DNA from 2 places in the Lysinibacillus sp. GW823-FHT06C08 genome. Region 2 is predicted to be linked to the other one. Evidence: a T-box and tRNA genes for the amino acid it is inferred to sense, from the RefSeq annotation. Region 2 holds a T-box; the other holds one or more tRNA genes.
The links. The T-box of region 2 lies ahead of argS (arginine--tRNA ligase). A T-box ahead of a tRNA ligase gene usually reads a tRNA of that ligase, here a tRNA-Arg.

Region 1: it encodes a tRNA-Arg, which carries the amino acid that the T-box ahead of argS (arginine--tRNA ligase) is inferred to sense. The anticodon was not compared.

Annotation. Positions count from the first base shown of each region.
Region 1 covers NZ_JBXAHN010000007.1:99,214-114,315, reverse strand. Annotated here, with positions in the region: gene AC1Q6O_RS16400 (TPM domain-containing protein) at 1-633, opposite strand, end outside; gene AC1Q6O_RS16395 (LemA family protein) at 633-1,214, opposite strand; gene AC1Q6O_RS16390 (spore coat protein) at 1,347-1,964, shown strand; gene AC1Q6O_RS16385 (amino acid ABC transporter ATP-binding protein) at 2,019-2,741, opposite strand; gene AC1Q6O_RS16380 (amino acid ABC transporter permease) at 2,738-3,442, opposite strand; gene AC1Q6O_RS16375 (basic amino acid ABC transporter substrate-binding protein) at 3,523-4,317, opposite strand; tRNA gene AC1Q6O_RS16370 (tRNA-Arg) at 4,816-4,890, opposite strand; gene clpP (ATP-dependent Clp endopeptidase proteolytic subunit ClpP) at 5,208-5,801, shown strand; gene AC1Q6O_RS16360 (HPr family phosphocarrier protein) at 5,853-6,110, opposite strand; gene whiA (DNA-binding protein WhiA) at 6,224-7,171, opposite strand; gene AC1Q6O_RS16350 (gluconeogenesis factor YvcK family protein) at 7,260-8,228, opposite strand; gene rapZ (RNase adapter RapZ) at 8,233-9,126, opposite strand; gene AC1Q6O_RS16340 (NUDIX hydrolase) at 9,136-9,603, opposite strand; gene trxB (thioredoxin-disulfide reductase) at 9,932-10,876, opposite strand; gene AC1Q6O_RS16330 (tetratricopeptide repeat protein) at 11,108-12,631, opposite strand; gene hisIE (bifunctional phosphoribosyl-AMP cyclohydrolase/phosphoribosyl-ATP diphosphatase HisIE) at 12,722-13,339, opposite strand; gene hisF (imidazole glycerol phosphate synthase subunit HisF) at 13,336-14,097, opposite strand; gene hisH (imidazole glycerol phosphate synthase subunit HisH) at 14,091-14,723, opposite strand; gene hisB (imidazoleglycerol-phosphate dehydratase HisB) at 14,720-15,102, opposite strand, start outside.
Region 2 covers NZ_JBXAHN010000002.1:394,737-409,838, reverse strand. Annotated here, with positions in the region: gene recQ (DNA helicase RecQ) at 1-880, opposite strand, end outside; gene AC1Q6O_RS09800 (TcaA NTF2-like domain-containing protein) at 888-1,988, opposite strand; gene AC1Q6O_RS09795 (MFS transporter) at 2,244-3,419, opposite strand; gene argS (arginine--tRNA ligase) at 3,529-5,202, opposite strand; T-box leader at 5,248-5,467, opposite strand; gene AC1Q6O_RS09785 (ArsR/SmtB family transcription factor) at 5,572-5,871, shown strand; gene AC1Q6O_RS09780 (MFS transporter) at 5,990-7,183, shown strand; gene AC1Q6O_RS09775 (FAD-dependent oxidoreductase) at 7,196-9,082, opposite strand; gene AC1Q6O_RS09770 (hypothetical protein) at 9,670-9,870, shown strand; gene AC1Q6O_RS09765 (copper amine oxidase N-terminal domain-containing protein) at 10,020-11,168, opposite strand; gene AC1Q6O_RS09760 (DUF2691 family protein) at 11,343-11,807, shown strand; gene AC1Q6O_RS09755 (helix-turn-helix domain-containing protein) at 11,875-12,258, shown strand; partial or broken gene AC1Q6O_RS09750 (MFS transporter) at 12,213-12,633, opposite strand; gene AC1Q6O_RS09745 (methyl-accepting chemotaxis protein) at 12,909-14,408, opposite strand; partial or broken gene AC1Q6O_RS09740 (GNAT family N-acetyltransferase) at 15,074-15,102, shown strand, end outside.

The DNA of each region.
Region 1 (15,102 bases), on a different contig from region 2:
ACGAGGTCCGCCTCTTCCGCCTTTTGAAAAAGAAGAAAAAATGAGGACTATTATAACGATGACAATAATGAGCCAGATGGGCATTCCTTCCTCCTCCTTTGCACCTGCAGGTAATTCACCATTCCAATTATGCTCTTCAGCTACAGTACGAAAGACCTCCGCATATGTAGCTAGAAAGGCTTGATCATTATCACCTTCACTTGCAAAGGGATAAAATGCATTATCTAAAATACGCCCTAATTTACCGTCTGGTAATGCTCCTTCTAAGCCTTGACCTACAGCTATCACCACATCATTTTGGCCTTCGCCCTGTCCAAATGTAGCGAGTATAAGGACACCATTATTTTTCTCTTTGTCCCCAATGCCCCAGGAACGAATCATCTTTGTCGCATACATTTTCGCCTCCTGCCCATGAAGGCTATCAACGGTTACGACCATGATTTCAGCACCTGTCCCTTTATCTAATTGCTCTGAATAATGGTTTAGCTCCTGTTTTACATCTAAAGATAAGACATTTGCAAAATCATGGATATACGTATTTTTCATTGGTGAAGGTATTGCTGCTTTCGTCATAGTCATGCTAAAAAGAAGCACTGAGCAAACGATAAGCAGCTGTATAATACAACGCTTCATCACTGTGTACCCGATTGACTAAAATCAATAGACGGTGCTTGTTCGGCACCCGCAGCGGCTTTAAAGTATTCTTTTTGTTCAAATCCAAACATCCCTGCCATTAAATTGCCAGGAAAGCGTTTAACATGCTTATTAAATTGTTGTACTTCATTATTATAATCCTCGCGCGCAACTGCCAAGCGATTTTCTGTGCCAGCAAGCTCATCCATTAACTGACGAAAATTTGCATCTGCCTTTAAGTTCGGGTAGTTTTCCACGACTACTAGTAAACGACTAAGCGCACCAGATAAAGCATCATTCGCAACAGCTTGCTGTTCAGGAGTATTAGCATTGCCCATTTGAGCACGTGCGTTAGTAATATCCGCAATGATCTGTTGCTCGTGATTCGCATACCCTTTCACAGATTCAACCAAATTGGGAATTAAATCGTAGCGGCGTTGGAGCTGGTTTTCAACTTGCGCCCATTTGGAATCTACATTTTCCTCAGCTGTTACTAAACTGTTATATTTAGGAATCAATACTAAGGCTAACACGATAAGAATGATAACAATTATCCCAATTGGTCCAAACCATTTCTTCATTTTCTAAAACCTCCTTGACTTGCATTTCCTTTTGTTAGTCTACATTTTTGCCTTTGCATTTATACCGTATGAAAATCATTTGGCTTGACATACTAAATACTGCATCAAAAATTATATGAGGAGGCGTTTTTTTTGTCACAATCGTTTTACAATGAATCATCATCCAATCAAACAAATTTCAATCAACAACATAGTCTAAATCATGGTGGACACGAAATGATGGACATGCATGAAGCAATTGGTGAAATTATCGCTGGTATGAACCAAGCGATCATTTTACGTCCACAAGTAAAGGATCAAGAATTACTCAGCATTTTGGATCGCCAATATAATTTTACATTGGGTATGTATAATACGATTGTTGAGTCCTTTAAAACAGGTCATGATCCATCTGTTCCTACGGGACGTTACCAAATGGAAACAGGCAATGACTTTAAATATGGCTTAACTCCAGGCCAACCAAAAAAACCAATGCAAAACGCTAATGAAATTAATGATGAAGCCATTTCTGGTTTCTTACTAGGCGCTCAAAAGGGAGCAGCAAAATGTATGACGGCTGCTGCAACAGAAACGACAAACCCTGTTGTTCGTCGTGTTGTTGCTGATAGTATTCCCAACTGCATTGAAATGGCCTATGAATTATCCATTTACCAAAATAAACATGGCTATTATCAAGTGCCTCAGTACTCTCAACAAGATATGCAAACGATGCTTAATGCATACGATACAACCTCTAATCCCCTTCATTAAAAATCAAAAGGCAGTCCATGGTGATGAATTCTCATCATGGACTGCCTTTTCTCATTATAATACTTTTCCTAAAAATGCTTTCGTACGTTCACTTTGTGGGTTTCCGAATAATTCCTCAGGCAACCCCTCTTCCACAATATAGCCACCATCCATAAAGACTACTCGATCACCAACCTCACGAGCAAAGCCCATTTCATGTGTGACTACAATCATTGTCATCCCTTCAGCCGCTAGATTTTTCATTACATCTAACACCTCTTTTACCATTTCAGGATCAAGAGCTGAAGTAGGCTCATCAAATAGAATGGCCTTTGGCTTCATTGCTAATGCACGTGCAATAGCTACACGCTGCTGTTGTCCACCTGATAGCTGTTCAGGATAATTATAGGCTTTACTGTCGAGACCCACCTTTTTTAACAGCTCATGCCCAAGCTCTTCAGCTTCTGGACGACTCATTTTACGAATTTGCATGGGAGCCATCGTGACATTATCGATGACGTTCATATGAGGGAATAAGTTAAATTGTTGAAACACCATTCCCACCTCTGCTCGAATCTCATTGATATTCGTTTTCGGATCATTGATCTTCACATCTTCAATATAAATAGCACCGTCCGTTACTTCTTCTAGCATATTAATGCAACGTAAAAAAGTACTTTTTCCTGAACCAGAAGGCCCAATGACACATACAACTTGTTTTTCTTGGATTTCATAATCAATCCCTTTTAATACTTCTAGCTTACCAAAATATTTGTGTAGGTTCTCAATTCTTATCATCTTGCTTCCCGCCCTTCTGCCTTACGAGGGACATAACTATTGCTAAATCGTTTCTCAATAAATGCAACAATCTTCGTTACACCATACGTTAATATTAAATATAGTAATGCAGCAACAATATACGGTTCCCAGAAACGGAAGCTTGCACCTGCAACAACTTTACTAGCATATAGAATATCTGGTGCAGCGATGACTGTTACTAGTGAGGAATCCTTTAATAATGCTATGAATTCATTCCCTAATGGCGGGATCATGCGTCTAAAGGCCTGCGGTAAAATAACCTTACGCATCGCTTGGTTATGTGTAAGACCAAGAGAACGAGCGGCCTCCATTTGCCCCTTTGCAATACTTTGGATACCTGCACGGAAAATTTCTGCATTGTAAGCAGCACAGTTTAAAATAAGCGCGGTAATCCCTGAAACCATATACCCTAAAGAATGTCCAAAAATGGTTGGAATAACGGCTAAGTGTATTAATAAAATTTGAACAAGCATTGGTGTTCCGCGGAATAAATCAACATATAATTTTGATGGCCAATATATCCATTTTTTACTTGATAATTTCCCTAGTCCTAAAAACAGTCCTAAAAGAATACCGCCAAAATAACCACTAAGTGTCAAAATAAGTGTTACGCCAATACCTCGTATAAACATATCTCGGTAGTTCCAGACAATGTCCCAGCGTAGGTCAAAGATGTCCATCCGAAAACCCCATTTCCCCTTTAAAGTTACATCAATTAAATGAGTCGCTAGCATACTGCTTGGCGAGTGGCATTACCATATTATTCGAAATCAGTACCTGTAATTTCTTTTAATTTACCGTTTTCTTTAATCTTTTTCAGACCTTCATTTAATTTATCTAAAAGCTCTTTATTCCCCTTTTGAACCATAAAGCCATAATATTCTTTTTCGAATGCGTCATCTTGAATGACTTTAATTTTTTGATCTGGATGCGCTTTAATATATTCGTATACTACCGCATTGTCTCCAATAGCTGCATCAACATTACCATTTAGCATTTCTTGAATTGCGATTGGCTGACTTTCAAAAGCCATAATATTTGTACTTGCTTCACCTTGTAGCTTTTTAGCTGCCATATGGCCAGTAGCATTAATTTGTACGGACACCTTTTTGTCTTTTAATTCATCTAATGATTTAATCTTTGAATCTTCTTTCACAACAATTAATAATTGAGATTCATAGTATGGCTCAGTAAAATCGAATGATTCTTTGCGCTCATCTGTAATTGTAATCCCTGAAGCACCAATATGTGTTTCACCGTTTTTAATTGTTTGGAAAACGGGTTCCCAACCAATATTATTCCACTCTACTTCGAAATTCATTTCATCAGCAATTGCTTTTAAAATATCGACATCAATCCCCACAATTTTCCCTTTATCGTCAACAGATTCAAACGGTGCAAAAGTTGCTTCTGTACCTACTTTATATACTTTCTTGCCATCCGCACCTTCTGAAGGTGTGCTACCAGAAGAGGCATTGTCCTTTGTGCCACATCCTGCAAGTGCTAAAGTTAGCGCTGCTATCATCATAAGTAACATCCAAGCTGTTTTTTTCATTGCATTTCCCCCTATTTCGATAATTTTCCATCCTGCGTATTATTTTTCGCAATTCGGAAATGTTAGACTATTAGGTCAATTATATTAATATTATAGTATTTGCACAACAACTTTTCGCATAAAACTAAATATTTTTTCATATTAATTAATGGTAAAACCATTTATATAGAAAAAATAAGCATTAATAACAAGATATCGAACCTAAAACTAATATATATACAATAGAAGCGATGTCAAATTTCGATAAATTTAAACAAAAAAAAAGAATCCCCTCAGAAAGGATTCTTTTTTCGGCTATTACTAGCCTTCACGGACAGTATGTTCACTAAAAAATAATTTGGAGTTGTTGCTTTCTTGAAGGTTTGAAAGGCATAAATAGGGGAATAATGCCAACTAGGACAGTATTCCCATTACTTTTCCTCTCTATCCCCACTAAGCAGGCTGCTAAACTACTTATTAGGAGATTGAGCTATTACAGTATATCAATATTCAGTAAAATGGCGCCCTCGGAGGGAATCGAACCCCCAGTGCAAGAACCGGAATCTTACGTGTTATCCATTACACCACGAGGGCAAAAAACACAAAAAAAAAGTACTCACCCTAGGCTTACGAAAAGCATGATGTAGATAATCCTCTTTTGAAGCATACCTGCAAAATAGTGTCCTGTACTTTCAAACTTATAACCTTACCTATTATACAAACGTATCACATATAATTCAACCATAGAATGCAAAAAGAATTTATTTTTTTTATTTTAATTAATTTCACTTTAGCAGGGTTAATATTTGACCTTCCCTGACTATAATGTGTATGATAAGGTTACAGCTGAAATAAACAATGTAGATTTCAGCAAAGGTAATCGAATTTAGTTTTTTGAAGGAGGATTTAACATGAATTTAATTCCTACAGTTATTGAACAAACAAGCCGTGGTGAGCGTGCATATGACATTTATTCACGTCTACTTAAAGACCGCATTATCCTTTTAGGAAGTGCTATCGATGACAATGTGGCGAACTCCATTGTCGCACAGCTACTTTTCCTACAAGCAGAAGATCCAGACAAAGACATTTCTCTTTACATTAATTCGCCAGGTGGATCAATTACGGCTGGTATGGCTATTTATGACACAATGCAAATTATTAAGCCAAAAGTTCAAACGATTTGTATTGGTATGGCTGCATCAATGGGAGCTTTCTTACTTGCTGCGGGTGAACCTGGTAAACGTTTTGCATTACCAAATGCGGAAGTAATGATTCACCAACCACTAGGTGGCGCACAAGGTCAAGCGACAGAAATTGAAATTGCTGCTAAACGTATTTTATTCTTACGTGAAAAATTAAACGGCATTTTATCTGAACGCACTGGTCAACCACTTGAAGTCATTGCAAGAGACACAGATCGTGATAACTTCATGACAGCTGAACGTGCAAAAGAATATGGTTTAATCGATCACATTATGCACCGTAGTACGGATAATAAATAATACTAAAAAGCCTCCCAGAAAATTACTCTGAGAGGCATTTTTATTTGTTTGTTAATCTTCATTTTCAATAATTGCAGCTAATGCTGTAACCGCTTGCTCGGCATCATTGCCTTCACTACTTAACGTTACTTCGGTACCTTTCGCAACCGCTAAGCTCATGACACCCATTATCGATTTGGCATTCACTTTTTTTTCATCTTTTTCTAGAAAGATATCCGCACTGAAACGATTGGCCTCCTGCACAAATAGTGCCGCTTGTCTAGCTTGTAGTCCTAATTTTAATTTAACCTGGACTCTTCTCTCGATCATTCTCAAAACTCCCCTTCACTACCGTTCATCTATTAGTTTTATCTTACCTTACTTACTAGCAAAAGAACAATAAGCGATTACGCATGACATTCATACCTGAAAAGTATGAAAACTTAACCACCTATTTTTTCACCGCGTCTTAATGCATCTGCTATTTCGTCTATTTTTCTTAAACGATGGTTGACACCTGATTTGCTGACGGTACCACTGGATACCATTTCACCAAGTTCTTTTAACGTAACATCTTGATACTCTACTCGTAATCGTGCAATTTCACGAAGCTTTTCTGGTAGTTGGTCAAGTCCAATAGAATTTTCAATAAATCGAATATTCTCTACCTGCCGTAATGCTGCTCCAATTGTTTTGTTTAGATTGGCTGTTTCACAGTTCACAATACGATTGACACTATTGCGCATGTCTCGCAATATCCGAACATCCTCAAATTTCATCATTGCCTGATGGGCGCCTACAATATTAAGGAAATCAGAAATTTTTTCCGCTTCCTTTAAATAAGTAACAAAGCCTTTTTTGCGTTCAATTGTTTTGGCATTGAGTTCAAATTCATTCATTAAATCCATCAATGCTTCACCATGTTCTTTATATAAAGAATAAATTTCTAAATGGTAGGCGGACGTTTCTGGGTTATTGACAGAGCCTCCTGCCAAAAATGCACCTCTTAAATAGGCTCTTTTTTGACCATTTTTTTTAATGAGCTTTCTTGAGATCGTATGATTAAATTGAAAGTCGTCTGAGATGATTTCTAAATCAATTAACAGCTCGCGCGCTCCTTCTCTTACACGGCAAATATATACGTTATTTTTTTTCAATCGCATTTTCTTACGAACTAGTAATTCCACATTGTACGGATACAATTTTTTCATAATCGTATATAGTCTTCTTGCAATTGCAGCGTTTTCAGTTTGCACGTCCAAGCTTAGTTGTTTATTCGCAAAGGATAATGAACCATTCATACGAATTAGGGCAGAAACTTCTGCTTTCATACAATGATTGTCCGCTTCTATTTGGGTTAATTCCTTTTTCGTTTCAGAAGCAAAAGACATATCACGCCCCCCTTTCAATCATAATTTCTATGTATATGTTCATCTTACCATATACAATAAACACTTTATGTTTCTATTATCGGTTCTCTTACCGATCATAAATACCGGCATAATCTACCAGCCACTCTGCAACATTCGTAGCATTATGTCGAACCGTACCATCTGATCGAATTGTAGCAATATCGCGTCTTATAACCTCTAATCCCATACTTTCAAGCTTTGCCACATCAAATGTCACTGGCTCTGCTCTTTCTTCTTTATACAATTCTTTTACTGGATTCGGCAATTCTTCATCATTAACTAAAATCGAATCAATAAAGGATGCGCCAACATGCTTATGTATGGCCGATACATGATCACCTGCTGTATAAGAAATGGTTTCACCTTTTTGTGTCATTAAATTACAAACATATATTTTTCTTCCTTTTGCTTTCACAACAGCTTCCCCAATCTCTTTGACAAGGAGATTTGGAATAATACTTGTGTATAAGCTTCCTGGGCCAATTAATATATAGTCTGCACGCTGAATTGCCCGAATAGCTTCTGGTAACGGTTGCACGTTTTCGGGTACTAAAAAAACGCGATCAATGCGTTTTGTCGCTGTCGGGACTTTTGATTCACCTTCAATGATTGAACCATCCTCTAACACAGCATGTAAGTTAATTTTTTTATTGGCTGCTGGTATTACACGGCCATGTACTTTTAATACCTTCCCCATCTCACTTATAGCATGGTTAAAATCACCAGTAATATCAGTAAGTGCTGTTAGCATTAAGTTCCCTAAGGAATGGCCACGTAAATCCTCTGACGCTGAAAAACGGTATTGAAACATTTGCTCCACTAGCGGTTCAATATCTGATAATGCCGCAATGACATTACGAACATCACCTGGTGGTGGAATATCATAATCATCTCGTAAACGCCCTGAAGAGCCGCCATCGTCTGCTACCGTCACAATAGCAGTAATATCAAATGGATGGTGCTTGAGCCCACGAAGTAATGTAGATAGTCCTGTTCCACCACCAATTACCACAAGCTTTGTTTGCTTTTTCCCCATTCACTCATTCCTTTCTACGATTAATATCACGATGCGTAATAACCGTATTCTCTTTGTTGGCTAAATAAGCCCCAAAAAACTCTGCTAAAGTTACTGAACGATGCTGACCACCTGTACAACCAAAAGCGATAACGAGTTGTGATTTACCTTCTTGTCGATAAAGAGGAATCATAAAGTCGAACAAATCCGTTAGTTTTTGTATAAGTATTTGCGTATCTTCCAAGGCTAAAACATAGGAGGAAACTTCTGTTTGAAGTCCCGTCTTTGGGCGTAGCTCTTCTACATAATACGGATTTTTAAGAAAACGAACATCGAACACTAAGTCTGCATCAATTGGCATACCATGCTTGAAGCCAAAAGACATAATGTTTACGGTAAAAATAGTATCTGCTTCACTGGCAAATTCTTTAACGATCTTTTCACGTAATTGCTTTGGTTTCATGTTAGATGTGTTATAAACAAAATTAGCACGGCCTTTTACTTCCGATAAAAGCGCTCGCTCTTGCTTTATACCATCTAAAGGTAAGCCACTTACTGCCAATGGATGGGCTCTTCTTGTTTCTTTATAGCGTCTTACTAATGTGGCATCATCTGCATCTAAAAATAAAATACGAGCTACAATGTCGCCTTCTTTTAGTATATGGTCTAACGCCCCAATAAGCGCATCAAAAAAGTTACCTCCACGCATATCCATCACTGCCGCAATACGTGTACTATTCTTTCCAGAATCTCTTAGCAGAGTTAAAAAAGTTGTAAGTAACGCAGGTGGTAAATTATCAATACAGTAATACCCTAAATCTTCAAAGCTTTGAATAGCTACTGTCTTCCCAGCTCCAGACATTCCTGTAATAATAACCAATTCATGTGTACTTTGTTGGCCTTCAACCACCACTGTCATGCAACTCCTTTATTGTTCTTTTGATATTTGTATTTTCTGATGAAGTAATTCAAAATTCGTTGTATAGTCAAACGTGCCATACTGAATACCTGATTGCGAAATAGCAAATTGTAAATTAGTGCGATCTCCTTCAGCCATTGGCAAATGTGCTAAATCCTCTACTGGGTGCCATGCAAGTTTACCTTCTCTAGTTTCTACAAACGGTATACCGTCTACATCCTTAGCAACAAATGTATAAAGCATCCATTCATCTACAACTTCATCATTTTCTTTAATGACCATCGTATAAACACCCTTTAGGTGTACATGTAAAGGTATAACATTTGTCTCTTCCTGAAATTCACGAATAGCAGCCTCAAAGATGGACTCACCGCTTTCCATTTTTCCACCCGGAGCAACGTACCAACCTCGTCTTGGTTTCTGAAGTAATAATACTTTACCGTCTTTTACGGCAATTAAATTTGCAATTCTTTGCATAGGCACACCTCTAATCACTTTTGCATTCTACTCTCCATTATAGCAAGACACAGCAAGATTTGTCCTCATTTACAACTCTCATACGTAGACATTTAACAATTTAGTTTTATCGAAGAATTTATTGAAAAAAAGCTCATGCTCTTTTCATGATCTATACAAATAAAAAAGTAGGTTGTTCCCACCTAATTGAGGCGGAAACAACCTACTAAACAAAATAAAAGGGGGATTGCTAATTACACTTTTAATCATACACCTTTTATATGTCATTCAAGTTACAACAATATTAAAACCACATTAAAATTGTATTTTTTTCCTTAAAATAGCCAAGTTATGCATTAATTTTCTCTAATAGCTCTTCTACATAATGCTGTACAGCTTGAGCTGCAATACTGCCATCACCAGTTGCTGTAACAATTTGACGTAGTGATTTTTCACGTACATCTCCAGCTGCAAAGATTCCTGGAATTGTTGTTTCCATATTATCATTTGTCAAAATATAACCAGCATCATTTAAAATACCTAAAGATTCAAATGGCTTTGTTAAAGGTAGCATACCGATATACACAAACACACCATCTGTTGTAAACTCTGATTCAGTTCCATCCACAGTTGATTGTAGTGTAACACTACCCACTTTACCATTAGCTTCATTAATTTCTTTTACTGTAGCATTCCAAATGAAATCAATTTTGTCATTTGCAAATGCACGATCTTGGAGGATTTTTTGTGCACGTAATTTATCACGACGGTGGACAATTGTTACTTTATCAGCAAAGCGTGTTAAATATACGCCCTCTTCTACAGCTGAATCTCCTCCGCCAACAACTACAAGATTTTTTTGTTTAAAGAACGCGCCATCACAAACTGCACAGTAGCTGACACCACGGCCGCCAAGTTCTTTTTCACCAGGCACACCCATTTTTTTATACTCTGCACCAGTTGTAATAATAATAGCACGTGTTTTATATTCTTTTGTACCTGATTTAATTGTTTTAAATTCTTCCCCGTCGATGATTTCTGTTACATCGCCATAGGCATATTCAGCACCGAATTTTTTAGCATGGTCAAACATTTTTGTAGAAAGCTCAGGTCCTAAAATTGTATCGAAACCAGGATAGTTTTCTACTTCTTCAGTGTTGGCCATTTGTCCACCAGGGATTCCTCGTTCAATCATAAGCGTTGCCAAATTAGCACGTGATGTATAAACAGCAGCAGTCATCCCCGCAGGACCTGCACCAATAATGACCACATCATAAATTTTTTCTTCCGACATAAATACTTCCCCCTAAACAGAATACTTTTTATCTTCATTCAACAAATAGTAGTGAAAGTGTAACGTCACCTACATATGATCCCAACTTACAATAGAGGGGATGAAGATAAACCATTGGCAACTAGCAAGGAGTAACACTCAAACGCAATGTTGCCAGGGCAAATTCTTGATAACGTTAGTATGTTCATCGTATGTGAAAGTATAAAGTTATTCAACTATGTTGCTCACACACTAATTATGACTGTCTGGTAAAAAAGCTAAAATTTCTTCAATATACTTCGATAAAGTGGCAACAGATACTCCATATTGTTGAGCTATTTCTTTTTTTGTCACCTTAAGCATTTGAGAAGATCTAAATAAATAATCATTTGCTCCTGCAATCGCTACAGGATTTGTAAAACGATAATTTTGAATTAAAGCTTGTTCACACAGGACAAACCACATTTGAAACATAGGTACAATCAATGATGATAATTTGCCATACTGCTCTAATAAAATTTCCGGCACATTTACAGCACGTAAAAAGCTGGCCTCTACTTTGTTTTTCTTATCAAATTCATGACCAAGTGCATAGGCTAAAAACAATTTCTCAAACGCACCGAATTGCTCGATATTGACCCATTTAGGATGGGCGATTATTTCTTGCTTATGAGCCGTATCCTTCAATAAAAATAAGCCAAAGATACGCTCACTTGAATAGCTACTTTCTAATTTTTCAACAATAAAATTTCGATCATGTTCCAACGCATCCAGTGCAAATTCGTTGTCTTGTTGGCGCCAAGGTTCAAAGCCCTCTTTATCTGGGTCTACCTCTAGCAGTTGACCCCAAGCACTTTTAGAAACTTCCTCATGCCCTGAAAAATAAGCAGCATGGGATAACCAGAAATAAAAACCTGCGTCGCCTACATAGCCTCTTTTTTGCATACTGCGCAACCATTTATAGGCTAATTCATATTGCCCTATTAAAGCTAATGTAGCACCTAGTTTATAACGATGCTCCCATGTATATGGCTGAATTTTAACAAGGATATTTAATAGCTCTTGCAAATCTTCTTCATTCTTTTCGTAATACGCAATCACCGTTAAGTTACAAAGTGCATGTAAGTTTCCCTTATTTTCACGTAGTACTGTATGTAAGAGAGCCTTCGCCTGTTCCTCTTCTCCAACATAAAAATAAGCAAGTGCAAGATTATTATAGGCCGACCAAAAGGCTGGTCGATCTTCAATTAAATCTTCTAAAATAGTAATAGCTTCAGGAAAGTCGCCCTTCTCCATATGTCGGCGAGCCTGTTCCTGACGATATAAATCCTCACCAGATCCTTCAAGCTCCTCAAATTCATCCTGCTCGAATGCGACAAATTCTAAAATTTCTGCTGCTTCATCTGCATATGCACCTTCAGGCTCTAGCTGCAAATACTCTTCAGCAAAGCGTTTTGCATCCTGCATGATGCCTACACAACCCGACACTTCCGCCATGTAAAAAATAATTTCCGGATTATCGGGGTCAATTTGATAGGAACGACGAAGCAGATCATACGCTTCTTCAAAACGTTGACCTTCTAACTCTACAATAGCAAGCTGCAAGATTATCATAGGATCATCTGGGCTAAGATCAACTGCACGCTGCAAATATTTATAGGCTTTATTCATTTGTCCACTGTTCATAGCTTGAATTGATTTTTTATAATAATAGTCGCCTGTTGGAATGAACGACACTATATTTGATTGGTTCTTATTTTGACGTTTCTTTTCCAATATATTTCCTCCGAAACAAGAAATAAGGAACGTATTAAACGTTCCTTTACACAGTAAACCCTATTATACCATACAATTAATAATATGCTGTTATTTCTCCTCGTGACGTTTTTTCAACACATGAAGAACATCATATATACTTACCTTTTGTTCTTGCAGTAATACTAGTAGGTGATAAATTAAATCAGCAGCCTCCCACTTTACTTCTTCTGCATCCCGATTTTTGGCCCCAATAACAACCTCTGTCGCTTCCTCCCCAACCTTTTTACAGATTTTATCGATACCCTTGTCAAATAGATATGTAGTATAAGCTCCTACAGGCATTTCCTGTTCTCGCTTTTCAATAACACTTACAAGTTTTGCAATCATTTCTACAGAGCCGACTTCAGCATTTTGCTGTACCACCTCTGTAAAGCAAGAAGTTGTACCATTATGACAGGCTGGACCATCTGGTAAAACCTCCACAACTAATGCATCTTGATCGCAGTCTGTTTTAATGGTGACAACCTTTTGTGTATGACCACTTGTCGCGCCCTTATGCCAAAGCTCTTGACGTGAACGAGAATAAAACCAAGTTTCACCTGATTCTATCGTTTTAACTAATGACTCTTTATTCATATAAGCCACTGTTAGTACTTCTTTCGTATTGGCATCCTGTACAACTGCCGGTACAAGACCTTTCTCATCAAATCGAATACGTTCTATCATCGTACTGCCACTCCTTTTTCCCGTAAGTATTCTTTCACTTGGGCTACGCTTGTTTCTTTATAATGGAAGATGGAAGCTGCAAGTGCTGCATCTGCATCAACTTCTTCTGCTAATACTTCGTAAAAATGTTCGGCATTTCCTGCCCCACCACTTGCAATAACAGGGACTGTCACAGCCTCTCGTACCGCTTTTGTTAATCCCAAATCAAAGCCAGATTTTTCTCCATCTTGATTCATACTAGTTAATAAAATCTCACCTGCTCCTAAGCGCACCGCTTCCTTTGCCCAGTCAATAGCTGACCAAGTAGTTTTGTTGCGCCCACCATGGGTATAAACCATCCATGTACCGTCCTCTTCACTATAGCGAGCATCGATGGCCACAACGATGCATTGGGCACCAAAGAAATCGGAGCCTTCTTGAATAAGGGCAGGACGCTCTAAAGCGGAAGTATTAACAGAAACTTTATCCGCACCAGCGCGTAAAATACGCTTCATATCATCCAACGTCCGAATACCTCCACCAACTGTAAAAGGAATCGCTAATGTGGCTGCACTTTGTCGAACTACATCTATCATTGTTTCGCGACCTTCATGTGAAGCAGATATATCTAAAAATACGAGCTCATCTGCCCCTTGTTCATCATAGAATTTTGCTAGTTCCACTGGGTCACCAGCATCACGAATGGATACAAATTGTATCCCTTTTACAACACGGCCCTCCTTGACATCTAGACAGGGAATAATTCGTTTCGTTAGCATGCTTTCACACCTTTCAGCCATTGCTCCAATAAATATACGCCCAGCTCACCTGATTTTTCAGGGTGAAATTGCATCCCTGTCACGGAACCTTTCGTTACAATACCGGGAACTCGTACGCCACAATAGTCTGCATAAGCAACAAGCTCAGACTCCTCAATATGAGTGGCATAAAACGAATGAACGAAATAGACATGCTTTGCAGGGGCACTATTTTCTAACCAAGCAGGACGATTCGCCATCACCAATTGGTTCCAGCCCATATGTGGCACTCGATATGCCCGCCCCTCATTTGTTCCACTAAATCGCTTAATTTGTCCTTTAAAGAAACCTAAGCCATTTGTTGATGTGACCTCATCACTTTGTTCAAATAATAATTGCATCCCTAAACAAATGCCTAAAAGAGGGCGATTTTGGCTTTGGGCTTTTATTAGATAACGATCTAATTTAGTCTCTGCTAAACGCTTTCTAGCATCCGGGAATGCCCCAACTCCTGGTAATAGTAATGCATCTGTAGCATCTAGCTTCTGTTCATCAGCTGTCACAACCACCTCACAGCCCAGTCGATTTAATGCTTGTAACACGCTAAATAAATTCCCCATACCATAATCAATCACACCTATTTTCACGTTAACAGCCCCTTAGTCGATGGTACTCCTTTAACACGTGGATCAATTTCTACGGCAGCATCAATCGCTCTAGCTAATGCTTTAAAAATCGCCTCAATGATATGGTGCGTATTATGTCCATAGGGTACAATCACATGTACATTCATTCGTGCTTCCAAGGCAAATTTCCACAAAAACTCATGCACTAATTCTGTATCAAAAGTTCCCACCTTTTCTTTTAAAGCGGGCACACGGTATTCTAAGTGTGGACGATTCGAGCAATCAACCACCACCTGCGCAAGTGCATCATCCATTGGCACAAATGCCGTTCCATAGCGTTTAATGCCCTTCTTATCGCCAAGTGCTTCTCGAATTGCTTGCCCTAACACAATGCCAAGAT
Region 2 (15,102 bases):
TATCGATTCCCATACCAAAGGCGTTGGTAGCCACCATAATACGTGCCTCATCTTTTAAAAAACGCTCCTGCTCAGCCATCCGTAGATCCTCTGATAGCCCAGCATGGTATTTGGCTACCTCTTCACCCGACCGACTTAGCATGTCATAAATCGCGTCTACCGCTTTTCGTGTGGCGGCGTAAATAATACCGACTTCCTGTTTATTTTTCTGCAAGTAATTTTTAATATAACGTTCTTTATTTTCACCAATTAACACCGAAAGGGCCAAATTATCACGTGTAAAGCCTGTCATCACTGTTGCATCTTCATCAATGGTTAATATTTTCCGAATATCCTCACAAACAGCAGGTGTCGCAGTGGCGGTAAGCGCTAAAACAGTTGGCTTCTGCTGCCACAGTGTGAAAAGCTTTTGAATGGAACGATAACTTGGTCGAAAATCATGACCCCATTGAGAAATACAGTGTGCTTCATCCACCGCAATTAATGGCACGGATAAATAGGACAATGCTTGAAGGAAGGAAGCACTTTCAAGTCTTTCAGGTGCGATATACAGTAGTTTTAAATAACCAGCACTAGCTAGCTGCATCGTTTCATTCACTTCTTGTGCTGTTAATGTACTATTTATATAGGCAGCAGGAATATTGGCTGCTCGTAAAGCTTCCACCTGATCTTGCATTAAAGAAATAAGAGGCGATATAACGATTGTGAGCCCCTCAAGCATTAACGCTGGAATCTGATAACAAATAGACTTCCCTCCACCTGTTGGCATCACACAAAGGCTCGATTGTCCATGTAAAGTTTGTTCAATAATTTGGGCTTGTCCTTGCCGGAAGGCTTCATAGCCAAAATGATGCTGTAGCATTTGTCTTGCTTGCTCCATGCAAAGTTCACTCCTCAGTAGTAAGACGAAGTAGCTTGTACTCGCCCTGTTCATTTTTCATAATTTCATAAAGCATGATGGAATGGGCAAGTGCCTCCTGACCAGTTGCGTTGGTCAATACATACTCCGTTTTAGCTTGTACCTGTAGATGCTGATCCACTATACGAATATCTTGAATGTCCGTATTCGAGAAATGAATCTTCGCGTGTTTGGAGGCATAGTAGGCAACCATACCTGCCAAAGTGTCTTGCAAATCTTCTGATCCAACAATCGGCTCCATAACACTTGCATCTTGAATAGTGACAGCGCCTTTTAAATGCTTATGGAATGTATCTAAAAAAAGATTGATTTCATCTATATTATACGCAAATATATTTTCACCATATTGGTCGATGGCTTGCTGTACGGCTTCTTGATCCCCCTGTTCAATATAAGGATATAAATTTTTTGATTGCGATAGGCGTACACTCGCCTTCATGCCTTCCTTTAACCACTTCTGCATAAACGGTTGAATTTCCTTTATCGGCAATATGTATGGTTGTGCTTCACCTAGCTGCTGCCGGTTAAAATAAAGACCGACAATTGCTCCGTTTTCCGCCTCCATCACGGGGCTTCCCAAAGGTAGCTTTTCATCTGTATCAATATAATAAGCAGCAATTTTATCATCGTATTTTTGAATCGTATAAGGTAAGCCATTCACATAAACTGATAGCTGATCGAGCTCCCCCTCATACATTTTAGGTACTTTTACATTCGCTTTATAGGTCACCTGCAAAAGTGCAACATTATGTGCCGTTGACATAAAATGAACATTCGTTGCCACTAGCTTATCCGGACCAATTTGCACAAGGGCAGTTGGCTTTGAGGCCACTAGTGCGCCATTTGTTAAAATATAAAGCTCATCATCCTTTTGCTGAATAATAATGCCTGCACCAACTCCATGCTCACCTATCACTTTGACCTCAGGCACTATCTTTTCTTCTTGCTTGGCCACTGTTTTTGTTGGCATCTCTGCTTTTTCTGCTTGAAACCAGCCTGCACCTATTTGACTGTCACAACTTGTCATTAGTATTGTAGCCGCTCCTAAAACGAGCATCTTTTTATACATACCTTCACCAAAACTTTCTTTTCAACTATCTCTCTTGTCTATCATAATCAAGGTCTTAGGATGTTTCAAGTTTACATAATATTATTATTTGAATTTATCTAGTAGTAAAATAGAGCAATCGCTTTAGTTCTATTTCATTCTACCTATTAAAATTTATGGATTCTCTGATTTGCTGTGAAAATGGATGGATTTTAGGCCTTCAAAATATTTTTGACAAAAAAAAGACATGCGTTTTGAATGGCATGCCTTCTTGAATTAATTTTTTCGCAGTAGCCCTGTTGTCGCGATTATTCCTAGCATTAATGCTAGAAAAATCACATACGTCCATGTATGGTTACCTGTCATGTCATAGCAAACGCCAATCAAAACAGGAATGATTGCACTTAGCATAAAGCCACCTGAAAATACCATCGATGACCAGCTGTTGGCTTCCTGATCATTTCTAGCTTCATCAAGCGGTAACAGCAGGCCGATCGGAAATAGCCCACTTAGAACAATGCCGATTATCAATACGGCCAACCACAAATAAATACCTGATAAAAGCCATAATAATGTAAAGCCTATCAGCCCTAAACAGCCTAATGCCACTGCCCATGCTAATCGATTAGTCCATTTCTCCATAAGCATCGGCACAGCAATATTCCCAATCATTTGTACAATAGACATAAACGTCAGCATCATACTCGCATCCTTAAGCGTCATTCCTTTGTCCTGTAAAAGAGGTGTAAGCCACGACATCATAGAGAAAAACAGTGAGGTTTGTAAGCCAAAATACAATAAAATTGACCAAGCGCGCCCAGTTACCCAAGGATTACGCGCCGGTTCATTTTTAGCTAATTCTTCACCATCTGCTCCTTGTTCTTTCGGAATTGCCCAGCTCCATAGAATAAGGGCGACCATAGCAAGTAAGGCCCACATGCCCAGTGCAACTGTCCACTGATTATCAAAATATTGATAAAAGCTCACTGTTAATGCTGCACTTAATGTCGCACCAACGCCGATGCCAAATGAATAAATACCAATAACAATTGTAAAGCGTTGAGGGAATTTTTTCTTAATAAATGCATTTAATATAGGCCCAATCATCGCAATAGCCAAGCCTGCCGCAAAACTAGTGACAACTAATAAAAGATAGCTTTCTTGGAAAAAGCGTAGCCCATTTGCGAAGATGAGTATAACCATTAACAGCACGATTGCTAATTTTGTTCCAAGCTTACGCTGAAATGGTACAGCAATCGGAGCAAATAAACCCATGCAAAAAACTGGGATAGATGTGAGAAAGCTCATACTCGTATTGGAAACCTGTAAGTTTGTCATGAGGACATTATAGAGTGGCCCAATTCCCGTTACTGCGGGTCTCATATTAAGTGCTACAAAGAATATACTTATTACGACTAAAATCAGTGAAACAGTCCATTGTTTTTTACCCATTTGATTTAATCCCCTCTGCTGCCAGTCAATGGAAGAATTTTCTTTTATTATTCTATCCTTTTACCATGTATTCTATAAATGGTCAATGCTTTCAATATGCGACCGTTCACTACATATTTTCTGGCGACTCAATGCCCAATAAAGCTAATGACTCTTTTAACACTATCGCCACACAATGACAAAGCGCTAGACGTGAAGCTTGCTGGGCATCATCGGTTAATATTTTTTGATTAGCGTAATATTTATTTAATAAACGTGCTAGCTGTAAAGCATATTTTGCGATAATGGATGGGTCTGCCTGATTAAAAGCGGTGTCCACAACCTTCGGAAATTGTTCCAATAATAAAATGATTGGCCAAGCATGCTGCCCTAATGGAGCAAATGTCTTTATGTGAGAGGGCACATCGCCTTTTGCCAAGATAGAGCAAATACGAGCATAGGTATACTGTACATAAGGACCTGTTTCCCCTTCAAAATTCATCATTTGCTCGATGGAGAATTCAATATCGTTTAAACGATGATATTTTAGGTCATTAAAGATAACCGCTCCAACTCCTACTTGCTGCGCTACTCGCTCTTTATGCTGTAAATGAGGGTTTTTGTCTTCTATATTACGCTTAGCTGTGGCAATCGCCTCGGCTAGCACATCCGCTAATAACACCACTTTACCTTTACGTGTGGACATTTTCTTACCATCTTTAAGCATCATCCCAAACGGTACATGCTGTAAATCTTTTGCCCAACTATACCCCATCTTTTCAATCACCTGAAATAATTGTTTAAAATGGAGCGTTTGTTCATTGCCAACTACATAGAAAATTTTGTTCGGTTGATACTGTTGCTGTCGGTAAAAGGCAGCCGCTAAATCACGAGTTGCATAAAGCGTGGCGCCATCTGTTTTTGTTATTAAACAAGGAGGCATTCCCTCCATCTCTACTACAAAAGCACCCTCTGATTCGATTAGGAGTCCTTTGCTTTGTAGCTCTGTCACAACCTCTGTCATTTTATCATTGTAAAAGGCTTCTCCTGTATATTCATCAAAATTGATACCTAGCAGCTGATAAATAGCCTGAAATTCATCTAACGATACATCGCGGAACCATTGCCACAATGCTAACGCCTCTGAATCACCATCCTCTAATGCTTTAAATGCGGCGCGAGCCATTTCATTTAATGTAGGATCTTGTTCGGCCATCGTATGAAATTTAACATAAATCTTTAATAATTCCTCAATAGGAGATGCTGTAATGGCTTCCTTATCACCCCAATTTTGATACGCAACGATAAGCTTGCCAAATTGGGTGCCCCAGTCCCCTAAATGATTAATACGAATAGCCTGGTAACCATTTTTAACTGCAATATTTGCCAAGGCATTCCCAATGACGGTTGAACGTAAATGCCCCATAGAGAACGGTTTAGCAATATTGGGCGAAGAAAAGTCGAGGACGACACTTCCCATTTCATTTTGATTCGTACCAAAATTTTGTTGTTCCTGCATAATAAGGCCCAACACTTGTTGCGTTACTGTTGCTTGATTTAAAAAGATGTTGACATAGCCACCAACGGATTGCACCTGATGGATCATCTCATTTTGCAATTGGTTCGCTATTTCCGCAGCAATTTGTTGAGGTGGCTTCTTCCATATTTTAGCCAAGGTGAAGCATGGAAATGCCACATCGCCAACTTCTAAACTTTTTGGTTTTTCTAGCAATTGTTCCACGTCTTGAGCTGTTAGCTGATGCTTTAAAATTTCAGCAATACTGTTTGCAATTTGTTTATTCATGTATATCCTCCTCCATTTTCAATAAAAAAAGCCCCCGCCTCTATAATTAGAGACGAGAGCATAGTAATCCCGTGGTACCACTCTAGTTGCCATTCATAATGACCACTTTCCATTGTTAACGAGGTGACGCCCCGCTATTCTCTACTAGTAGTTCGAGAACCTTCTCCAAAGTGCGCTTCATTCATGGTTTCTGTATTAGGCTCACACCATCCCTAACTCGCTTTCCAGTTGTCCCATCAATTACTCTCTTTATCATCGAATTTTTCTATGATTTTGACATATTCTACAGGAGTCCTTTCTTGACGTCAATAATTTTTTGTATAAAATTAATCATTGACATATCGAGATAATTCGATATATCATTGAGACATGGAACCTATTGAAATTTTTAAAGCGTTATCAAACGAGACAAGGCTAAACATCTTACAGTGGTTGAAGGAACCTGAGAAGCATTTTCCAAAAGTGAGTATTGAAGGAGGCGTTTGTGTAGGGGATATTCAGGAAAAAGCAAAAACTTCTCAATCGACCGTTTCTCACTATTTAACTATGATGCAAAAAGCTGGTCTCCTTGAATCTTTTCGTCATGGTCAATGGACGTATTACAAATTAAAAGAAGAAACTGTCCAAGAAATTGCAATGTTTTTAGTATCAGAAACCCAAAATGATTAAGTGGGTTTCTATTCAAGTATTATATCGAATATTCACGATAAATAGATATAGGTTCCGATATTACATCTAATATATCAATAATTCTCGATATATAAATATAAGGAGGTATCAATATACAATGGTTCATGAAGAACAAACGCTTAGTAAAAAGCATAAGATTTTAGCATTTACGCTTATTTTGCTTACTTTCGTCATGGGGACAAGTGAATTTGTAATTGTAGGGCTATTAACTGAGGTTTCTACATCTATAGGGATCTCGATTGCTACAGCAGGCACATTGGTTTCTGGATTCGCCATTGCCTATGCAATAGGCACCCCTATTGTAACAGGCTTTGTCAGTAGATTTCCGAAATATCCACTTATGTTAGTATTAATTGCCATTTTCATTCTTGGAAATATAATTAGTGCTTTATCTAGCACTTATGTTGTGCTAATGGGCTCTAGAATTACGACTGCTGTTGTCAGTGGTGTTTTAACAGCTCTATCTATGTCCATTGCTAATACGGTCATTCCAAAAGAAAAAAGATCCACTATCATTGCTTCGATATTTTCCGGCTTTACCATTGCCAATGTCATGGGTGTACCATTAGGAACAATGATAGGACAATGGAGTAATTGGCATATGACATTTTGGTTAACTGCCTTCTTAGGGGGCGTTGCATTTATCATAAGCATGTTTGTGTTACCTAAACGTTTAAGTGGTGAGAATGGATCGCTATCCGATCAATTGTCCTTATTAAAGCATCCTAAAGTTATACTTGCATTTTTAATTCCTATTTTCACCATTGCTGGAACATACACAATCTATACATTTATTACGCCTATTTTAGAAAATAAACTTGGTGTTCCGACTAAATACATAGCCATTGTCCTTCTGATCTATGGTTTCTTTTCTATTTTTAGTAATGTTTTAGCAGGTAAAATTGCACAGAGAAACGGATTAAGTAAATTACGTTATATTTTTATCATTCAGGCATTCATCTTATTTTCCTTTTATTTTACAATGTCCTCCCATTGGCTAGGAATTTTAAGTATCCTGTTAATGGCTGTTATACTTTATGCCGTAAACGCGACAATTCAGCTATACTTCATGGATTTAGCAGAAGAGTATTCTCCATCAGCCAAAGATTTTGCTTCCTCATTAACGCCAGTAGCCGTCAATGTGGGGATAGCATTAGGCGCTGCCATAGGAGGCTTTGTCATCAATTCAGGGAGTCTAGAATATCTTGCCTGGGCAGCAGCAACGTTGGCACTGATTGCATCTGCATTCACCTTCATGAGTTACAGACGGCATTCAAACGATCCACATTAAAAAAAACGCTCCTCATTTAGAGGAACGTTCTTTTTCTATATAATGAATGACATCTGCCATGATGGCATACATCTCTTTTAACTTCAGTTGCTTATTGTCTTTCACTTTTTTAGCTACTTTTTCAGTAACAATTTCTTGATCAATTAAGCTTTCCCAGCTTGTTCCAGTCGATTCATCGATAAGCACATCTGCCAAATATTGCGCCAGCTCATCTCGCGTAATAGCTTCATCACCCGTGCTATATACCTTATTTATGACAATCTCCAGCTTATCTTTCTTATCGGCTGTACTCTCTCCGCCAGCACGAATCATACTTTCTTTAAACATTTTAGCAAACTTAATTTTCGTTGCTTTACTGTCGACCTTTAAATCATTATCATAACCGCCCACTACAAGTCCATAGTTAATTAACGATTGAATGGCTTCATCATACCATTCGCCCTGATAAGGATAGTCCACAGAAAATGAATCGATATAGGCACCTTGTTTATCCAACTGCTCTCTTAACGTAGCAATTAATTTTTTATCCTTGCTCATTTCTCTAAAAGTAACATCTTGTTGAAGAGCCAGTGCTGCCGCTGTCCCTGCCGCTTCCCCAGTCACCATACCGGTTGGAACAATACGGGCACTTCCCGCTGCTAAAGATGAATAACCTGCAGATCGTCCTACAACAAGTAAACCATCGATATCCTTTGGTACTAGAGATCGGAAAGGAATCGCATATTGCTTTGGTGCAGAAATAACATAGCCATAATCATGGGGTGTTTGAGCCTGCACATCTACTGGATAAGAAGCAATCCCAATGCTATCCCAATGATCTCGGTTTTGCCAAATATCGGACATTGGTAATTGATATTCCGCCCAGATATGTCTTGTTTCTCGTACATAAAGCTCTTCTGGGAAGCTGACAATTTCTGCTTTTTCAAATCCAGGGAAGTTTTCCTGTAAATATTTAAGTACATGCAATGTTTCTTTTTTACCAGCAGCAATGGCCGCCTGCTTCGAATGATCATTTAAGCCATCAATACCAAAAATTTGTAAGGCATTAATAAAATATTCATCATCCACTCGCGCTAAATTTAACCCTCTTAATCTTGTACCTTCTTGTAAAGGTGTATATTCATCATGAAGCTTTGTAAAGCCCCACATAACGGTATGATTCAAGTTAGCCCCGCCAAATACATCTGACTTCGCCGCTTTTTTTACTTGATCCCAATCAACATTTTTCAAGTGAAGCATTAATGTTACAGCCATGCGTTTATCCTTTATCCCTATATCTTCACCACCAACGAAGAAAGGAACTTTAGACATCGTAGCAAAATCCGCATCCTGTGTAGCATCTATGAATGATTTTCCTTTAACGACATATGTACCGTATTCATTTTTTAGCTCAACAGACGTTAGTTGCTGTTGTTGAAGATTCGCTTTGACAACTTCCGTTTGCACCGACAATGTTAAATTGGGTTCCTCATCAATCAGCTTTTTAAACGCTGCTTTAGCTCCGACGATACCAAAAGCATCATTGCCTCTCACTAGCTCATGCCATTCTTTAAAAATACCTTCACTGATGGAGTTATTATGACCATCACGTGGAATATCTAGAAAATTTAGCATCCCATATGTAAATAATCCACCCAATTCTTCACGTTTTTCTACCAATAAGGTTTTAGCTCCATTACGAGCTGAAGCAACCGCAGCAGCGACACCCTCTGGCTCACCACCAATGACAATCACATCATATTCAGACTCTATATTGTTGATGGGTACTGGCTTTTTATACTCATCCACTAATTTATTGTATGCCATAGAGTTCGTTATTTCTTTAATAAAGTAGTAGCTTCCAAACCCAAGTAAAACTACTAGGATAGCAGTGGCTGTCCATAATATACTTTTACCCATAATAAACCTCCGATAGTTAATATTTCCAATAACATGTTTATTTTATCATCATTTCTGCCACTTGAAAGAGCTGAATGTCCTATTGATTTTTTGCCTACGACCATAAGGCATATCATTTTCTACAGTATTTTTCTATGAAATTATCGTGTATTCCATCATATAAAGGATTGGGATATTTTTCCGATTTGCAGACAAGGTTTGTTTCATCACTTATAGTAAGCAGTCAAAACGGGGATGTGCTTGCGGGCACAAGTAGATAATCAGGATACATTGTACCTAATAAAAAAACAGTCAGAATCATTTTAATCTATATTTTTGTCGACAAGCAACTAAAAACCCTTTGGTAAATGATGTGAATTTACTATTCTTTTTGAAAAATAGTTAAATACACTACTAAGTAGACGCATCAACTTCAAATAAAGTTACAGGAGAAAAGATATTTATCGATAACCTTTAATGAGCTAGTTTTATCCGTCACCCTACCCTTTTACTTCTATTTTTTATTTTACTATGGTATATTTTCTATTAGGAAATCATTTCCAACTATCCAAACAATGGTCTTTAGGATCAATAAATGAGGTGCTTGTATGGATCGATTTGAAGTTTCTTTTAGAAATAAAGCAGTGCGAATCTGGTTTTACACGGTATTCCCCGCCTTTATATTAGCTATTATTTCTATTATTATTTTGCCCAATGAGCAAAATAAATATGTTTCATTAGGTTTGTCACTAGTTGTAATCATATATTATATTTGGTTTATTTTTTATATTAAAAAGCAACGCAAATAATAGAACATGTAAGTGCCAGAAAGTAAAATCAAACAAATGGCCATGCCCCCATTCCAATCATAACGAACCGAGTAAGCAAAAATTGACTAGCTCAGGATTCGTACACTACAGAACCTAAACCAGCCAACTATATCATGAATACGCAAACTTTAAGGGTGTAATACCTCATGATTATGCCCCTTTACGTCTACCCTGTAATTTCCAAAAGTTTTTTTTCTATCATCTGAGCTTAAATTGCCAAACCTATTATAACCAAAAATATAGATGCCGTTATCATTTATTTTCCAGTTATATGAATTGCCTATCGTATCAAAACCATAATAAAACCCTGGCTTGCCTAAATAATCAGTAACCCATTGGCCATTTGTTCGTGTTGCAGATTTTAAATTACTCGTTTCATGAGCATTTACAATACCACGCTCATATCTCGTTAGATAATAGACATTATTCTCATAAGGTTTTACAGCTTTAATCGGTGCTTTTTCTACGGCTACTCTTGAAATGGATTGTCCATCCACATAATATAAAATAAATTCTCTTGTAGTGTTATAGGCGTAGTCCATATAAAAATTGCCCATATCTGTTTTAATCCAAATATCCCCTAATTTGATGATATTTTTATCCTCAACAAATTCCTTATAAACAAATGGTTCAAAATCTGAAAAATAATTGCTATAGAATAATTGACCCTTCTCTTGGATCACTGCCATAAAACGATCGCTATAGACAATTGATTTCCCCTGAAATAGCCATTCACAAATGCGGACAAGTTTAAGATTTTCAAGCTCCGCTGCCTTTACATCCCTAATCATAATCAAACTATAAGGTTGTAGGTTTTCATTTTTTAAATAAACTACTTTCTTATCAAAAGCCTCCCCTATATATCTTAAAGGAATATAGGTAGAATTATGATGAAGGTTAGCCGCAACGTCCATTTGAATCGAGTGGCCATTCACATCAATAGCCTTGTTTCCGATTTTCAAGGTTATGATTTTATCAGAATTTTTAATAGTTATAGTATTGTTTTTAGCATTGAAATCGACTTTTGCGCCAAACCCTTCAGAAATAAAGCGAAGTGGCACTAAGGTTCTTCCATCTTTGATAAGTGGCTGTACTGCAGAAACCATATTACCATTGACAAATGCCTTTGAGCTTTCAGGCGACATAATGATACTGTTATGAAGATCATTGTCTGTAATATCATGATAATGTTCACTAAGATTTGCTGCCTGCGCTGTTTGACTAAATGGCAACATCCATAAACAAATGACTACTGTTATGATAATTTTTATCCTCATTTTATACTCCCCTACATGATTTGCTTATTTTAGGTATGCATAGACGTCTGCATTTTCCAATATAAGCTAAATTATACACTTTTCTATTGAGAGTTGCCCAGTGAATTACATTTTGTAATTGATAGATTTTTTTGTTTTATAATAAAATTAGTAGTTTGAAGAAAGGATGTTAAAATGCGAGGTATTTCTTTCGAGATTAATAATGAGTATGGCAAGTTTTTATCTGATATTTTTTCAAATATCATTGATCCTTCTTGGTATTGGTCAGTAGGTCCTGGAGAGTCTTACAAAATAGAAAAAGGAACACTTGGTTCAGATTTATTCCCCCACAGTGTTAGTTTAAATGGTCCATCATTCTTAGAATATATTTCAACTAAAGAATATTATTTAATATTTACGGATCTAAAGGCTTTTCCTAATATGGAAGAGGTAGTAGAAATTAAAAGTTATGACGATTTTTTAAAGAGCACTTGTGAACTTGCACTTTTAATTATAGATTCATGCTATGTCTCAATTTTTTCAAAAGATGAGTCAATTACTCATAAACTTTTCGAACGTGCAAAAAGTTTTCATTACACTAATATTAACTATATCACTAACGAAAATGATACGCGTACCAGTTTGACAGTATGGGGATAACTAATTGATTACTAAAAAAACTATGTTGCCAAAAATCACAACTGATATTATCCCCTTTAGGTAGACAATGTTAAAAAAACTACAGTACGCTGTAGATAACATTATACTTAAAGGGGATTTTTCGATGTCGAGAAAGAATAATACGTATCCAACTGAGTTGAAATTAGAAGTAGTACAGGCTTATTTGGCGGGAGAAGAAAGTATGCAAAAGATTGCGGAAAAATACGAGATTCGTAATGTTTCACAAGTGAAGGTATGGGTGAGAGAGTTTAAAGAAGTAGAGTCGATTGACGCGTTTAACCGTCTTCCATCTGCTGGATCGGGGGCGAAAGGCATAAAAAATCCGTTAAAAGGCAAACGGATTCACTTCAAAGATATGGAAGAAGAACGTGACTACTACAAGGCAAGAATCACTGTTACGATCGACGGAAGATACATAACATCTACATGAAATCCTATAACAATTCCAACCTCCGATAAACCATGACCATGAGGTTTCATATGTACTGGTGTCATCCTCATTATAGCAACCATTACAATCTGAGTAAGAACCATAACCGTTGCACCGACTGTAAGACCTCTTTTATTTAGAGCATTTTTATTTAAGGATTCTGTCTTATTTCCAAGCTCATTTTCTTGTCTGTTTGCTTCTATCATTGTTGCAATTTTTAATGGATCAGGACGTAACAAAATAAAAGCACTAACCCTGCCAAAAAGCGATAGACGATAATATAAACGGTCCCGCAAGGGGAGGAATCCCAATTAACAGTGCAAATCTACCCATATTTTCTACTAAATTCGGACCTAATACAGCGTCAAGTGTTGTTGTTTAGTAATCTTTTTATAAATAGAAATAAGATATGTTACTGTGGGACTTTTAAGTAGTCTCTTAGCTGTTGATCTAAGTATATCTCTGCTAGCACTCGGTGTACTGAACGCCAAAAAGGGCATTTTTTAAAACTCATAAATAAAACCAGATACTCATAAAAAATTTTATGAGCCCCTGGTTATTTTAATGAGAATTCCCCTATTTGCTTTATATAAAAGCTTTTTTAATGTCACTTGACGTTAAATAATCAACTAGCGAAATACTCTTTAATTTTATTGTTGCTTTGAAAATTCCACCAAATCCTGTGACATTGTACCAATTTCATCTGCCGAGGCATTCAATTGTTCTGTAAGAGCCGCCTGCATTTGCGCAAGCTCACTAATTTTATCCATATAGTCAATAATTGTATCAATAGAGACCTTTATTTGCATTAAACTTGATTCAATATTACCTGTTGCCTTAGCCGAATTAACTGCTAATTTTCTTACCTCTTCAGCTACTACACCAAAACCTTTTCCTTGTTCTCCTGCACGTGCGGCTTCTATTGCAGCATTTAACCCTAGTAAATTTGTCTGATCTGCTATCTCTCGAATAAAATGTGATATAATCTGTGTTTCATCTGCTACCCCTTTCGCATCATTGGCAGCTTCGGTTGTTTTTTCCTGTGTGTTCGCCAGTTCCTGTGCCTGCATAGTAATAGAATTAATGCCATCAACCATTTGATTAATAGAAGCTGATAATTCCTCCATACGTGTCATAGTTTCTTGCACATTTTGCTCTTTCATTTTTTCATGTGTAATATCTCGAATAGTTCCTGCCACTCGCAAAGGAGCTCCCTCACTATTACGAAGCGTTGTACCATTTGCATGAAACCAGCGATATTCACCTGTTTTTAATTGAAGGCGATAATCTACTTGAAATGGCGTACGCCCAGAAAAATCTAATAAATGGGCACTAAACGCATCTAATGCAAGCTGCTTGTCCTCTGGATGCAAGCGATCACTCCAAGAGCTCATAATATTTGGAAAATCGAGTTCATCCTTGAAGCCTAATGTTCTTCGAAATTGTTCACTCCACCAAAAGGAATTTTGTGGATTTAATGGATCACCTTGATCTACAATCATATCCCATGGCGCTTCTACTAGAGCTTTATTGATTAAATCATAACGTGTTACATATCCCTGTAATTTTTCAACGTTTATTTTTTTATCATGAATATTCATCATCAAACCAATTATTTGATACTGATCATTTTCAAGATGAGAAGCAATTCCTGTAGTCTGTATCCAGCGCTCTTGACCGTCACGGCAGCATATCAAATGCTCCATATTAAAACGAGTTTGTGTTTCTAAACTCTCCTCTAGCATCTCTTTAAAATCAGAACGATGCGCCACTGTAATTACCTTCAAAAAATCTTGAAAACTGTCTTTAATAGCATAACTATTGAATCCTAAGAGCTCTTTTAATTCTGTCGAAGCTGTAAAAACATTGTTTGGATCATCCAAGCGTCCGTTCAATACTTGTAATTCCCAAAGACCAATTTCATTACTTTCCAATACATTACCCAATTTTTTCTGCAATTGATCTTCAGATTCTTTCCGAAGCCTATTTACTTGATTTAAATTATGTACTAACTGTTTTAATTCCTCATCATTTGTTGAAGCTAAAGTATACTCATAATCATATTGACCCTGTTTAGCCATTTGCAATTGAGCCTCACTCAACTTAATAAGATCGCCAATTGTTATGTTCCGTTCTTTTTTTAAAAACATGCTTAGTTCCCCTTCGATATTGTATAGATTACATGACTAATTCAAGAATCATTAGTTATAAAACTAGAATCATATTTCGTGTTTTTCTCATTATAACCGAAAAAATAGTTAAAAAGCACTCGAAAAATAATATATTATTTAGATGCACTATATACCTTATAACGGCTACCTCATTTACTTTAAGAACTATATATTTTTTTAAATCTGTATCCAAATACTCAAATCACTAGTGAATCCAGGAATTATATGATAAAAAGAGATTCTTTGATTACTCATATCGGGCTATCCAACGCGAAACAAAGGAATCTTTTTAAATACATAATAAATCAATGATATATTCATAAATTTTAATTGAATTTGTCATTGAAGGTTTATTAAAAGAATAGAATTAGGGTGTTCTCGAAATTGGATTATATACTTGTTGAAAAAAATTAATATAGAGATAAAAATCTGTAGATACAAGTATTAAAGTGCGTTATTTTAATGGTAATAATAGTAAATTAAGCATTTTACTGTTAGCGAACAAATGTTAGCAAAGGGCAAATTTTTCAAGGGAAAACGAATAGCTAGCCCTCTAAACTGCGGAACCCCCTACTATTGAGAGGGGTATTATTTTGAGCCAATCACCAACAGAATTTTTCATTCGTAACTTTGAACATGGAGATATGCCTTTACTTGGTGAGTTGTACCAATC